3 regions of the Bartonella sp. bp_1 genome follow, and region 2 is predicted to be linked to each of the others. Evidence: riboswitches for the same ligand, from Rfam matches in the RefSeq annotation. Region 2 holds a riboswitch; each other region holds the start of a gene.

Region 1 (4,234 bases), 300 kb from region 2:
ACCGGCCATGGAAAGCCGAAATGCCCGACGCGGTTGCATCCACTGGCTGATGAGATCATCTGTCAGCCCTTCACGTAGCTTGAGTTTAAGATATTGGTTGAGAAATGTCTGCGTCACATTGAATACCAGCAGCACACTGGCAATCGCAAAGAAAACCCCCAATTGAAAAATAAAGCCGTTGAAGTCACGACGGCTTAGCGCATTGAAAAAATCTTCTGTCCACGTAACAATCTGCAACTGTCCACGACCGATCAATATGATCAGTACAAAAATACCGAAAGCGGTAATCAACAGCGCATTACGCGTATGCGATTGCCAAAAAGCAATAAACATCAAACGCGCCTGATGTAAAAAACCTGTATTGGCGACTTCGCCTTCCCGCAACAGACCGGGTGTCACAGCAGCATCATCATATCCCGCTTTGCCTGCCTGTCTTTTTTTCTTGTCCACCATACAGTTCTTCCTTATCAGGCCGTTCTCTTAACCGGCAATAACGGCAGGAATGCGAGAGTCGCATAAAGGCAGACATTGTAAATGTGCATGGAAATAAAAGCCTTCGATCATAAAATTATACTATGCTACCACTTTCTTAAAAAAAACATTCAAAGCAGAAAATAAAATTTTTTCCTATACAGTTTTTTGATCAATGTTTTCTTGCACTTTGCCTCATCTTGCGACATAGATTGCGACATCTGGTTTTCTGCCATTGAACGGTATTTTGCAATATTGGAATATACACAGCAATGTCATTTAACCAATCATGGTCCATTTGCCGATTTTGAGGAGACGAAATCATGGCTTTTATTGCTGATGCCCTTTCCCGCATCAAACCTTCTGCAACCATCGCTGTTTCACAAAAGGCCCGTGAGCTGCAGGCTAAAGGTCGTGACGTCATTGCATTGAGCGCTGGCGAGCCTGATTTTGACACACCTGACAATGTCAAACAGGCAGCTATTGCTGCCATCCATGCCGGTAAAACCAAATATACACCTGTTTCAGGTATTCCGGAATTGCGTGAAGCCATCGTCAAAAAATTCAAACGTGAAAACAATCTCGATTATAAGCCTGAACAGATTATTGTCGGCACAGGCGGCAAACAGATATTGTTCAATGCATTCATGGCAACCCTCAATCCCGGCGATGAAGTCATTATCCCGGCGCCTTATTGGGTAAGCTATCCAGAAATGGTCTCGTTGATGAACGGCACCCCTGTTTTTATCGAAACCAAAGAAGCGCATGATTACAAGTTACAGCCGGATGAGCTAGAGAGTGTCATTACCGATAAAACCAAATGGTTTATCTTCAACTCCCCTTCTAATCCATCTGGCGCAGCCTATACCCATGATGAACTTAAAAAGCTGACCGATGTTCTGCTTAAATATCCGCAGGTCCATATCCTGACCGATGATATGTATGAACACCTGACCTACGGCGATTTCAAATTTGTCACCCCCGTCGAGGTAGAGCCTAAACTTTATGAACGTACATTGACCATGAACGGCGTGTCAAAAGCCTATGCCATGACCGGCTGGCGTATCGGCTATGCCGGTGGACCGCTACCTTTGATCAAGGCTATGGATACGATTCAAAGCCAGCAGACATCCGGTACATCTTCTATTTCACAATGGGCCGCTGTTGAGGCTCTCAACGGACCACAGGATTTTGTCAACAAAAACAAGGCGATTTTCCAAGCCCGCCGTGATTTGGTTGTCTCCATGCTCAATCAAGCCAATGGAATCAAATGCCCTGTGCCGGAAGGTGCCTTTTACGTCTATCCTTCCTGTGCAGGCCTCATCGGTAAAAAGACACCATCCGGCAAAGTAATCGAAACAGACGAGGATTTCGTGACTGAACTTCTTGAAACAGAGGCCGTTGCCGTTGTCCATGGCAGCGCTTTCGGTCTGGGGCCCGCATTCCGTATTTCCTATGCAACATCGGAAAAACTGCTTGAAGAAGCCTGTTCACGAATTCAGCGTTTCTGCGCAAGTCTGCGTTAATCGCATACGAATAGAACGTATTAAATAACAACGCGCACCATAAAAAAACCGCCCTTTAAGGGGCGGTTTTTTATTCATTGCATTGCGTTGATATCTGATCCGTTTTATGGATATTTTGACGGTTTTCCAAAAGACAGACGTCTGGCGGAATATAAAAGGGAAAACGGTAAGATTGACCAAACGAGGGATCAAAGCCGTGACTGCCCCCGCAACTGTATATGAACGGGCTTATACAATCGGGTGAAAGCTCGGCCACTATGTAAATGGGAAGGTTTGTATAAGCTGTTTCGGTCATGAGTCAGGAAACCTGCCGTCATTATTGTTACGAATCCGATTAAAAGGCACGGTGGGTGCCAAAGGAGATAAAATATGCATATTGAACCAGGCGTTGTCACAGGCGCAAAACTTGTTCTCAGTTACGCAACAGCAGCAACCGCTTTTTCCATTGCTGGCAAAATGGCATGGGATACGATCAGAAAAGATGGCGGTGTTCTATCACTGGCTGCACGTAGCCTGATCACAACCGCACTTGTTTTTTGTTTTTTCGAAGTTTTACCCCATCATGCGGTTGGTGTATCCGAAGTCCATCTGATATTGGGCTCGACCCTGTTTCTGATCTTCGGCGCTGGGCCAGCAGCAATTGGTCTGGCATTGGGACTACTTGTCCAAGGTCTTTTTTTCGCCCCCTTTGACCTGCCTCAATATGGCATGAATGTTACAACTCTGCTGGTGCCGCTCTATGGCATGAGTCTGTTAGCCAAGCGTCTCATCCCCAATAAAGTCGCGTATAAGGATGTCAAATATTCACAGGCGCTAGCACTCTCAACCAGCTATCAGGCCGGCATTGTCGCATGGGTCGCATTCTGGGCCTTTTACGGCGAAGGTCTAAGCGTTGGCACTTTGGCCAATGTATCGACTTTCGGCATTGCTTATATGAGTGTCATTCTGGTTGAGCCATTGGTTGATCTTGGCGTCCTTGCCATAGCTAAAGCTTTTGACAAGATTGAAAACAGCGGCCTTGTGCAACAACGCCTCTATCAATCTGCCAGCTAAGAAAAAATCCTTAAGGAACGCAATACGATAATGCGTGACGCAACCGCCAAAGCTCATTCTAAAAAAAAGATGTTCAGACTTTTTCTGGCCTTTGCCCTTTTTGTACAGTCCATGGGTATGGCCATGGCTGGGCCGGCGGATGCGTCACCCCTAACCCAATATGATGCCTTTGGCAGTATTATTTGCGGTACACAAAACCACAGCCATAATGCATCCAATCATCCTATCGCGACCTGTTGCGGGACGGGATGCATCCTCAATGGCATCACAACACAAGACTTCGGCCAGCATGACGCTATTTTAAACCTGAATATGCGTGATGGTGAAAGACTTGCCCTGTCACATCCTCAAGACGAGAAACATGTTCTTTACCGAGGCCCCTTCCGCGCCCGGCCCCCTCCTCTCCAAAGATTTTAACAACATCCTTTTCCAATCATAAACAGATTTTAAAAATTCTCAGGAGATATCCATGTTTCATTCTTTTTTCCAACGTCTCAATAGACGTGCTTTTGCTCTGCTTCTTATGACAGCTCTGCTTGGCTTGACAAATTTTGCCCATGCCCATGAATATAAAGCCGGATCACTCGAAATAGATCATCCATGGTCACGTGCCACCCCCAATGGAGCCAAGGTTGCCGGCGGATACCTTAAAATTATCAATCATGGCAATGAAGCCGACCGTTTGGTTTCTGTTTCATCCGAGCTTTCAGGAAAGGCCGAAATTCATACCATGTCAGTTGAAAATGGTGTCATGAAAATGCGCCATCTGATGGATGGCGTTGAAATTCCTGCCGGCAAAACCATAGAATTCAAGCCCGGTGCCTATCATATCATGTTCATGAATATCACAGCACCGGTTAAGGCCGAGACAAAGTTCAAAGGCAAGCTGGTCTTTGAAAAAGCCGGTACAGTAGATGTTGAGTTTGCTGTTGAAGCTATGGGAGCACAAACACCTGAACATAATCAGCATCAGGATAAGCACCAACATTAGTTTAATTTTTGCAAATTAAAAATTTTACGCTATATTAGATATCAGATTGATCAAATGTAACGGGTTCCAGAAGAAATTCTGGAAGCCGTTTCTTTTTATACTGGCCACAAGGCAAAACAAGAAAGGGGACTTAGATGGAAACGGTTCCAATGACAAAAACAGGTTTCGAGCGCCTTAAGGAAGAGCTCCGCTG
Region 2 (4,234 bases):
TAATATGGCGCGGGCTTTAATGTTTCAGGGAACGGGATCGGATGTTGGTAAGACCGTTCTGGTTGCTGGCCTTTGTCGTCTTGCGCGTCATAAAGGTCTGCGTGTGAGGCCTTTTAAACCGCAGAACATGTCTAATAATGCTGCGGTTGCTTCGGGAGGGGGAGAAATAGGACGAGGACAATGGCTGCAGGCTTTTGCCTGTGGTGTAGAGCCTTGCGTTGATATGAATCCAGTTTTGTTGAAGCCACAAAGTGAAAATGGTGCACAAGTCATTGTTCAAGGCAAAGTCTATGGTAATGCCAAGGGATATGAATACCAAGATATGAAAGGCAAGCTGCTGCCTTATGTGATGAAATCATTTGAAAGAGTAAAAAGTAAAGCCGATATTGTTTTGGTTGAAGGTGCGGGGTCACCTGCTGAAACCAATCTACGCAAAAATGATGTCGCCAATATGGGATTTGCAGAAAAGGCCGATATTCCTGTGGTGCTTATAGGGGATATTGATCGTGGTGGTGTTATTGCTTCGCTTGTCGGCACACATACCATTTTGGACTCGTGCGACCGGGAGCGTATTGCCGGTTATCTCATCAATAAATTTCGTGGTGACCCTTCATTGTTTGATGATGGACTTAAAGAGATTGAAAAATATACAGGCTGGCCGAGCTATGGGGTTGTCCCGTGGATTGAGGCTATGAGCCGATTGCCGGCAGAAGATTCTGTCGGCCTTTTTAAGGTTCGAGGAGCTTCAACCGGGCGGATTAAAATTGCTGTTCCTGTTTTGCCGCATATTGCCAATTTTGATGATTTTGATCCTCTGATTCAGGAAAAAGATGTTGATCTTGTTTTTGTCCGTGTGGGTGAACCGATCGCTTATGATTGCCATGCCGTGATTATTCCAGGTAGCAAGGCAACCATTGCAGATATGGAGACGGTTCAGAATCAGTCATGGACTGATGATATTCGCCGTTGTTATGAAAACGGTGCAGAAATCATCGGGATATGTGGTGGGTTTCAGATGCTTGGCCGTATTATTGATGATCCGGACGGAATAGAAGGGCGCACGCGCCGGATTAATGGTTTGGGGCTGCTTGATATCGTGACAGCTTTAAAACCTGAAAAGATTACGCGCAATATAATGGCTCATTCCTATCGCGATCATACTGATTTGCAGGGATATGAAATCCATTTGGGAGAAAGCGCCGGCCCTGATTGTGATAATGCTTTTCTTGAAATTGATGGACGTAAGGAAGGCGCGGCTTCTTCAGATGGCAGAGTATGGGGAACTTATCTGCATGGACTGTTTAATAATGGTACTTTTCGTCAGAAGTTTCTTAAAAGGCTTGGTGGTTTTTCGTCCGGTTGCAATCAACATGATATTATTGATCAGGCATTGGATGACATTGCCAACGCATTGGCGCAAGCAATCGATATTGATGCGCTTTTTGCTCTTGCGCGTTGATGAGGGGCACGCTAACGTCAATTATCGGTCTTTTTTGTGATTATTCAAAATATGAACAAAAGAGTGAAAAGGGAATGTGAAAGCTTCATTGCTATATCACAGCCGACCCCGCGACTGTAGAGCGTTAGAAGATGCCAAGGCTTTATAGCAGCCACTGAGAAATCGGGAAGGCGGCAGATTTTGTCAAAGCGCGAGCCAGGAGACCTGCCGATTGGTTGATTTGCCGGATTTTTCGGTGCCGACACGGAGGTTGTTTTGGCAAAACTTATATTGGTGCTCGGCGGGGCACGTTCAGGCAAATCGCAATTTGCCGAAGATATCATTTTAAAAAGCGGTTTGAAACCCGTTTATCTTGCTACGGCTGAAATTATTGATGAAGAAATGGCAACGCGGATCATTCGGCATCGGGCGCGGCGCGGGCCTGAATGGCACAATCTTCATGCGCCGCTTGAGCTAGCTGAAAAACTGCTTGAAGAAACGGATGAGAACTCTGCCATTTTGGTTGATTGTATGACGCTTTGGCTGAGTAATCTGCTTTATTATAACGCAAAAGTTGAAAAGACATTTGACCGCTTTATTGAATCGCTGAAAAAAATGCAGGGGCTTGTAGTTTTTGTAGCCAACGAGGTGGGGCTTGGTCTGGTGCCCGAAAGTGAATTGGGGCGCCGTTTTCGTGATCTTGCCGGTTTGCTCAATCAAGAAATGGCAAAAGAAATGGATGAAGTTTATTTCATCGCTGCCGGTCTGCCGCTCAAATTGAAAGGATAGATGATGGGTCAGGAATTTTTATCATCCAAAATACCCGTGACTGTTATTACGGGGTTTCTGGGTTCGGGTAAGACGACAATGATCCGTTCTTTGTTAGAGAATGCACAAGGCAAACGGATTGCCCTCATCATCAACGAGTTTGGCGATATGGGGGTTGATGGCGGACTTTTAAAGGGATGCGGCATTGAAAACTGTCGTGACGAGGATGTAATCGAGCTTAATAATGGCTGTATCTGTTGTACAGTGGCAGAAGATTTTATTCCGACAATGGGCAAACTTCTGGCACGCGCTGACCGGCCAGATCATATTGTTATTGAAACATCGGGATTGGCGCTTCCCCAGCCTTTGGTGGCTGCCTTTAATTGGCCGGAAATCAAGACGCAGGTAACAGTTGATGGTGTTGTTACCGTTATTGATGCACCTGCTGTGGCACAAGGGCGTTTTGCTGATGATCATGACAGGATTGATCATCAGCGTAGTAGCGATGAATCGTTGGATCATGAAAGTCCCTTGGAAGAGCTTTTTGAAGACCAGATTCATGCTGCTGATCTCATTGTTTTGAACAAGGTCGATCAGCTTGATGGAAAGGCGATGGATATTGTTAGAAAAGAAGTATCCAGTCGTTCAACCCGGCCTGTCCGCATGCTCGAGGCGAGCTTCGGTAATCTCGGCGCTGATCTTTTGCTGGGGCTTGGGATTGGCACGGAAATGGATATCGGCAACCGAAAATCCCATCATGAATTGCACCATGAAGACGGGGTGCCGCATAGCCATGACGATTTTATAAGTTTTGTTGTCGAGGGACATAAGATTGTTGATCAGAAAGCATTTCTTGCCCGGCTCGAGGATGTGATTGCTCGGCATGATGTTCTACGACTTAAAGGTTTTGTTGATGTGGACGGCAAGCCGATGCGGCTGGTTGTTCAGGCTGTCGGTTCACGCATTGATAGTTATTTTGATCGGCCTTGGTCGGCGCAGGAAAAACGTCAGAGCCGTCTTGTCGTGATTGGTTTGAACGAGATGGATCAGGAAAAAATAAAACAAGAAATGGCCAGTTTTTTCTAATGCATTTATTGCTGGCACAAAAAGGCACCTTAAGTGATGCTGAGGAAGCTATTGATCTTGGGCAGTCTCCGGCAGATATGCTTTTTTTGTCTGCAGCGGACACAGAAATTGCCTGTTTGAGTGCGGCTAAGGCAGTGCTTGGACAGGGTCTACCTCAATTGCGTTTGGCTAATTTGATGCAATTATCGCATCCTATGTCGGTCGATACTTATATTGACCGTACCGTGCAATATGCCAAAATTATTGTTGTACGGGTAATTGGCGGAGAAGCCTATTGGCCTTATGGCCTTCAGATGTTTCATAGTACTGCACTGGAACATAATATTGCACTGGTTGTGATCCCTGGTGATGATAAATGGGATGAAAATCTTGAACGTTTTTCGACAGTGCCGCGTGAACATAGCTATGCGTTGTGGCAGTATTTGTTAGAAGGTGGGGCTGAAAATGCCCAACAGTTTTTAAATTATATGGCTTTTCTGATCGGGCGGGATGAAAAGCCTTTGTCTGCGCGGCCTTTAATGAAAGCAGGATTGTGGTGGCCGGAAGGTAGTAATCGTTCTGATGATCTGCTGGCACGTTTTAAGGCTGATGGCAGGCCGGTTGTTGCGATATGTTTTTATCGGGCATTGGTACAAAGTGGTCAATTGAAGCCGGTACAGGCTTTGATTGAAGCTTTGGATTGTCAAGGTATGCAGGCGCTGCCAATTTTTGTTTCCAGTTTGAAGGATCCGCTATCTTGCAAGGTTGTTTCAGAAATTTTCAACCATTGCCCGCCGGATATTGTGCTGAATGCCACGGGTTTTGCCGTTTCTACGGGGCTTGATGATCGCGAGGCGACCATTCTTGAATATAAGGATGCGATGGTCTTGCAGGTTATTTTTTCGGGACAGGATGAAGCGAGCTGGAGTCAATCCACGCAAGGACTTTCAGCTCGTGATCTTG
Region 3 (4,234 bases), 720 kb from region 2:
GACATTTGCACTGTAAAATCATTGCCTGTTGCATCGGGGATTGTCAGCACCATACCGGAATTGGAATCGATCATACCACCGGATTCATTAAAATGGACTATCTGGCTACCGGAAAGACGAATGTAGCCGGGGGGATTGGTTGAAATATCCTGACCGTAGACATTGACTTCCCAAGTGTTGTCATCTTTTTTGGTGAAGTAGGTATCTATATTGATGGCATTCCCGTTTTTATCATATACGGTCTGGGTCGTTTTTTCATGATAGGTTGCACGATTATCTGGATCAAAGCGGCGATCTGATGTCAATTTGACGGAGCTTGATGAACCGCTTTGCGTTACATTCGCGCCAAGGTTGAAGTCGAGTGTAAAGGTATTGCCATCTTCATTTGGTATATTGAGCGACAAGTTGGCCGGTGCACCGATAAGGTTGCCGGCTGTATCAAAATTCAGGGGTTCATTTTGTAAAACCTGCTGATGGCTTCCGTCAGGCATAAGCTTCTGGATATTCATGGTCCAGCTGTCTGGAGCGGTTTTGCTCAAATAGACATCAAGTATGACATCGCGTCCCTGTCCGTCCTTGACCGTAACAGATGATTTCTCATTGTATGTTGCCGCATTATCAGGATCGAATGGTAGTGTAATCGTTGATGCTGTCTTGTCGAGTTGTATTGAAGGATTGATGCCGAGAGTTGGCATGATCGGTGTATCTTTATTGATGTTACCGGAAACATTCACCTTGCTGCTGGGGCGGGGGTTAAGTGGATGTGCCGTGTCTGTCGCCTTGAGATTCATCGACATATCGATTTTTGTCGTGACTTCACTCTCAAGCTTTTCATTGGAATCTATTTTTAATTTTTGGCCTTTTTCATCCAGAAGATAATAGCCTTGGGCATTTTGCAGATAACCGTCTTTATCTGGACGGAATGAACCGGCACGTGTCAGAAATTTTCGGCCACCTGAATCTTCGACCTGAAAGAACCCTGAGCCGTTGATCATGGCATCGCCCAATTCATGGGTAGGACGAGCGGTTCCTTGTTGGGAAATCATATGGCGGGCATGGCTATTGATGCCGCCTGATTGATAGCTGCGATAATTGTTTGGAATAACAAGGGTTGAAAACTGGACGTCGGAACGTTTGTAACCCGTGGTGGCAGAATTGGCGACGTTATCGGCAATACTGGAAAGGCGGTTTGCCTGTCCGTTCATGCCCGATACACCGGTTCGCATCATGCCATAGACGCTCATGCCGCTTTCCCCGTTTTACACTTTTACAGCCTATCTTTTATACGGATAAGCTTGCGTGAAGCTGGATATTCAAGCTCAGGCAGTATCTTCAGTATGATGCAAATAGCAAAGCGGCATATTTTTTTTACATTACACAAATGGGGCATGATGCAACGTTAAAGACGATTAAAAAGGTAATCCCCTCTTTGTCCTGATTGAGGATAGCAAGTAGCTTCCTTTGAAGTTTAGAGTCTAGTGCGGTAGTCCGTTCAGCATATCGGGACGGAAACCTGACCAGTGATTTTCTCCGGCAACGACAACCGGTACCTGCCGATAGCCTAATTGCTGGACATAGGAAAAAGCCTTTTTATCCTCTGTAATATCAACCACTTCATAATCAATACCCATATTGGCCAGTGCACGATAAGTGGCGTTGCATTGAACACATGATGGTTTGGAATAAATGGTAATGGTCATGTCGATGCTCCTGCTCTTGTGTCTCATAGACGGTTTTTGAAGGATATGACACAATATATAGATATAAAAAGTTTACAAATCGTCAATATGAAGTTTTTTGGGAGCAGAACAAGATCAATATTGCGATCTGATTTTATATCAATACATAAACATATAAGCAAATCTTTATATGATTATTGACTTTGTGAAAAGGCTATGCCAAATCATTTTTTGTCGTGGTTCTTTGTTTTAACCGACATAGCTAAGAGGGAATCCGGTATGGCATTTCTAATGGATTGGTTGATGCTGATCTTATCGCAGAATGCTAAAAGCCGGAGCTGCCCCCGCAACTGTATGTGGTGAGCCGATATCCATTGATGTCACTGAATGAAAATTCGGGAAGACGGATGAAGGCGTTGACCTGCAAGCCAGGAGACCTGCCGCGGCATGAAAAGCATGTTCTGTCTTTATGAGGAGGCAGGCGTGTTCCATTATCTACGGGCGGGGTGTCCCGGAGGTTGCCGGATGGAATATTGTATATATTCCAAATGGTGTCCGCTTACCCTTTGCCCCCTTTTATAGGGGTTTATTATGACTGGAAAAACAATAAAAACCGCATCGCTCGGCTTTCCGCGGATTGGTGCAAAACGAGAATTGAAACAGGCACTTGAATCATTTTGGCGCCATGAAATAAGTGAATCCGAACTTTTAAAAATAGCCTCCGTGCTTCGGAAAAGACATTGGCTTTTACAAAAGCGGCAGGGAATTACGATCATCCCGTCCAATGATTTTTCGCTCTATGACCATGTGTTGGATACGGCCATCATGGTTGGCGTTATGAATGAAAAGGCAGAGCTTGCAACGCCGAAAAGTTTTCTTGAGCATTATTTTTCTTTGGCCCGTGGACATGAAGAAAGTGGTGATTGCAGTTGTCATCAAGGTGAATATACAAAAGGCCGCAAGGCATTGGAAATGACCAAATGGTTTGATACCAACTATCATTATCTGGTGCCGGAGCTACGACCGCGCCAGCCATTTTCCCTAAAGTCCATAAAACCGGTAGAAGAGTTTTTGGAAGCCAGAAGCGAAGGGATTATAACCCGTCCAGTCATTCTTGGGCCGATTACATTCTTAATGCTGTCAAAATGTCGCGAGGCGGATATTGATCCGCTTAGCCTGTTACCACATCTCCTGCCGATTTATCTGCAATTGTTGCAGCAACTCAAATCGGTTGGTTGTGAATGGGTGCAGATTGACGAACCGGTTCTGGTGACAGATTTGGATGCCAATCAACGCGGTGCATTTGATTATGCTTATCGGCTTCTTACTCAAGAAAAATGCCCCCAAATTATGCTGGCAAGTTATTTTGGCGATCTGGGCGATAATATCCAGACAGCTTTGTCATTGCCGGTTGGTGGCTTACATATTGATCTTGTACGTGGTGATGATCAGCTGGATAATATCGTTGGGGGATTGCGTGATACCCAGATTCTTTCCTTGGGTGTCATCGATGGACGCAATATATGGCGTACCGATTTGCGAAAGTGGATTGAGAGACTGTCGCCGATTGTCAAGCGGTTGGGTGTAGAGCGTGTAGAATTGGCCCCCTCCTGTTCGTTGTTGCATGTGCCGATTGATTTGGCTCTTGAGACTAAACTGGATGACGAGTTAAAATCATGGCTTGCTTTTGGAACACAAAAATTGGAAGAGCTGTCTGTTCTGGCCAAAGCATTGGGAGGGCAACCCAATGATGTGCGTCAACAACTTGAAGATAATGCGGAAGCTGTTTCCAATCGGTATTCATCATTACGCATCCATCAACCGGATTTGCAAAAACATTATCAAAAGAAGCATTCCGTCAATCGTTCTTCACCCTATGGGCAACGATATAAAAAGCAATGTGATATTCTCGGTTTGCCATTGTTTCCTACAACGACAATCGGATCGTTTCCGCAGTCAAGCGATGTGCGAAAAGTACGCTCGCAATTTTCCAAAGGCGAGATCAATAAACGGGTTTATAATGACTTTTTACGTGAACGGACGCGCGATGCCATTGCATGGCAGGAAGAGGCAGGGCTGGATGTATTGGTACATGGTGAATTTGAGCGCAATGATATGGTACAGTATTTTGGTGAGCAGCTGTCAGGCTTCGCGTTTACTCAGCATGGCTGGGTGCAGAGCTATGGATCCCGTTATGTGCGTCCGCCCATTATTTATGGGGATGTCAGCCGTCCGCAAGCCATGACTGTTCAATGGTGGCAGATTGCCCAATCATTTACGCAAAAACCGGTGAAAGGCATGTTGACCGGGCCTGTGACTATTTTGAATTGGTCATTTGTACGTGATGATCAGCCGCGCGCGGATACATGCCGTCAAATTGCATTGGCGATTCGTGAAGAGGTGAAAGATTTAGAAAAAGCCGGTGCACAAATTATCCAGATTGATGAGGCGGCATTGCGTGAAGGATTGCCGCTGAGAGATAAAGACAAGGCGTATTATCTGGATTGGGCGGTTGAATGTTTCCGCCTTTGTCAAAGCACGGTACAAGATACAAC

The links. Region 2 has a riboswitch for cobalamin ahead of cobU (bifunctional adenosylcobinamide kinase/adenosylcobinamide-phosphate guanylyltransferase). Riboswitches for the same ligand answer to the same signal wherever they lie in the genome.
Region 1: it holds a riboswitch for cobalamin, as region 2 does, so the genes downstream of both, ACYZ97_RS06945 (energy-coupling factor ABC transporter permease) here and cobU (bifunctional adenosylcobinamide kinase/adenosylcobinamide-phosphate guanylyltransferase) in region 2, are expected to answer to the same signal.
Region 3: it holds a riboswitch for cobalamin, as region 2 does, so the genes downstream of both, metE (5-methyltetrahydropteroyltriglutamate--homocysteine S-methyltransferase) here and cobU (bifunctional adenosylcobinamide kinase/adenosylcobinamide-phosphate guanylyltransferase) in region 2, are expected to answer to the same signal.

The regions. Positions count from the first base shown of each region.
Region 1 is NZ_CM147851.1:1,397,886-1,402,119, forward strand. It holds gene ACYZ97_RS06935 (ABC transporter ATP-binding protein/permease) at 1-453, opposite strand, end outside; gene ACYZ97_RS06940 (pyridoxal phosphate-dependent aminotransferase) at 795-1,997, shown strand; cobalamin riboswitch at 2,100-2,326, shown strand; gene ACYZ97_RS06945 (energy-coupling factor ABC transporter permease) at 2,367-3,050, shown strand; gene ACYZ97_RS06950 (hypothetical protein) at 3,081-3,467, shown strand; gene ACYZ97_RS06955 (copper chaperone PCu(A)C) at 3,520-4,041, shown strand; gene greA (transcription elongation factor GreA) at 4,176-4,234, shown strand, end outside.
Region 2 is NZ_CM147851.1:1,093,216-1,097,449, reverse strand. It holds gene ACYZ97_RS05395 (cobyric acid synthase) at 5-1,459, shown strand; cobalamin riboswitch at 1,469-1,685, shown strand; gene cobU (bifunctional adenosylcobinamide kinase/adenosylcobinamide-phosphate guanylyltransferase) at 1,715-2,227, shown strand; gene cobW (cobalamin biosynthesis protein CobW) at 2,228-3,292, shown strand; gene cobN (cobaltochelatase subunit CobN) at 3,292-4,234, shown strand, end outside.
Region 3 is NZ_CM147851.1:1,813,941-1,818,174, reverse strand. It holds gene ACYZ97_RS09005 (flagellar hook-basal body complex protein) at 1-1,244, opposite strand, end outside; gene nrdH (glutaredoxin-like protein NrdH) at 1,476-1,700, opposite strand; cobalamin riboswitch at 1,900-2,138, shown strand; gene metE (5-methyltetrahydropteroyltriglutamate--homocysteine S-methyltransferase) at 2,271-4,234, shown strand, end outside.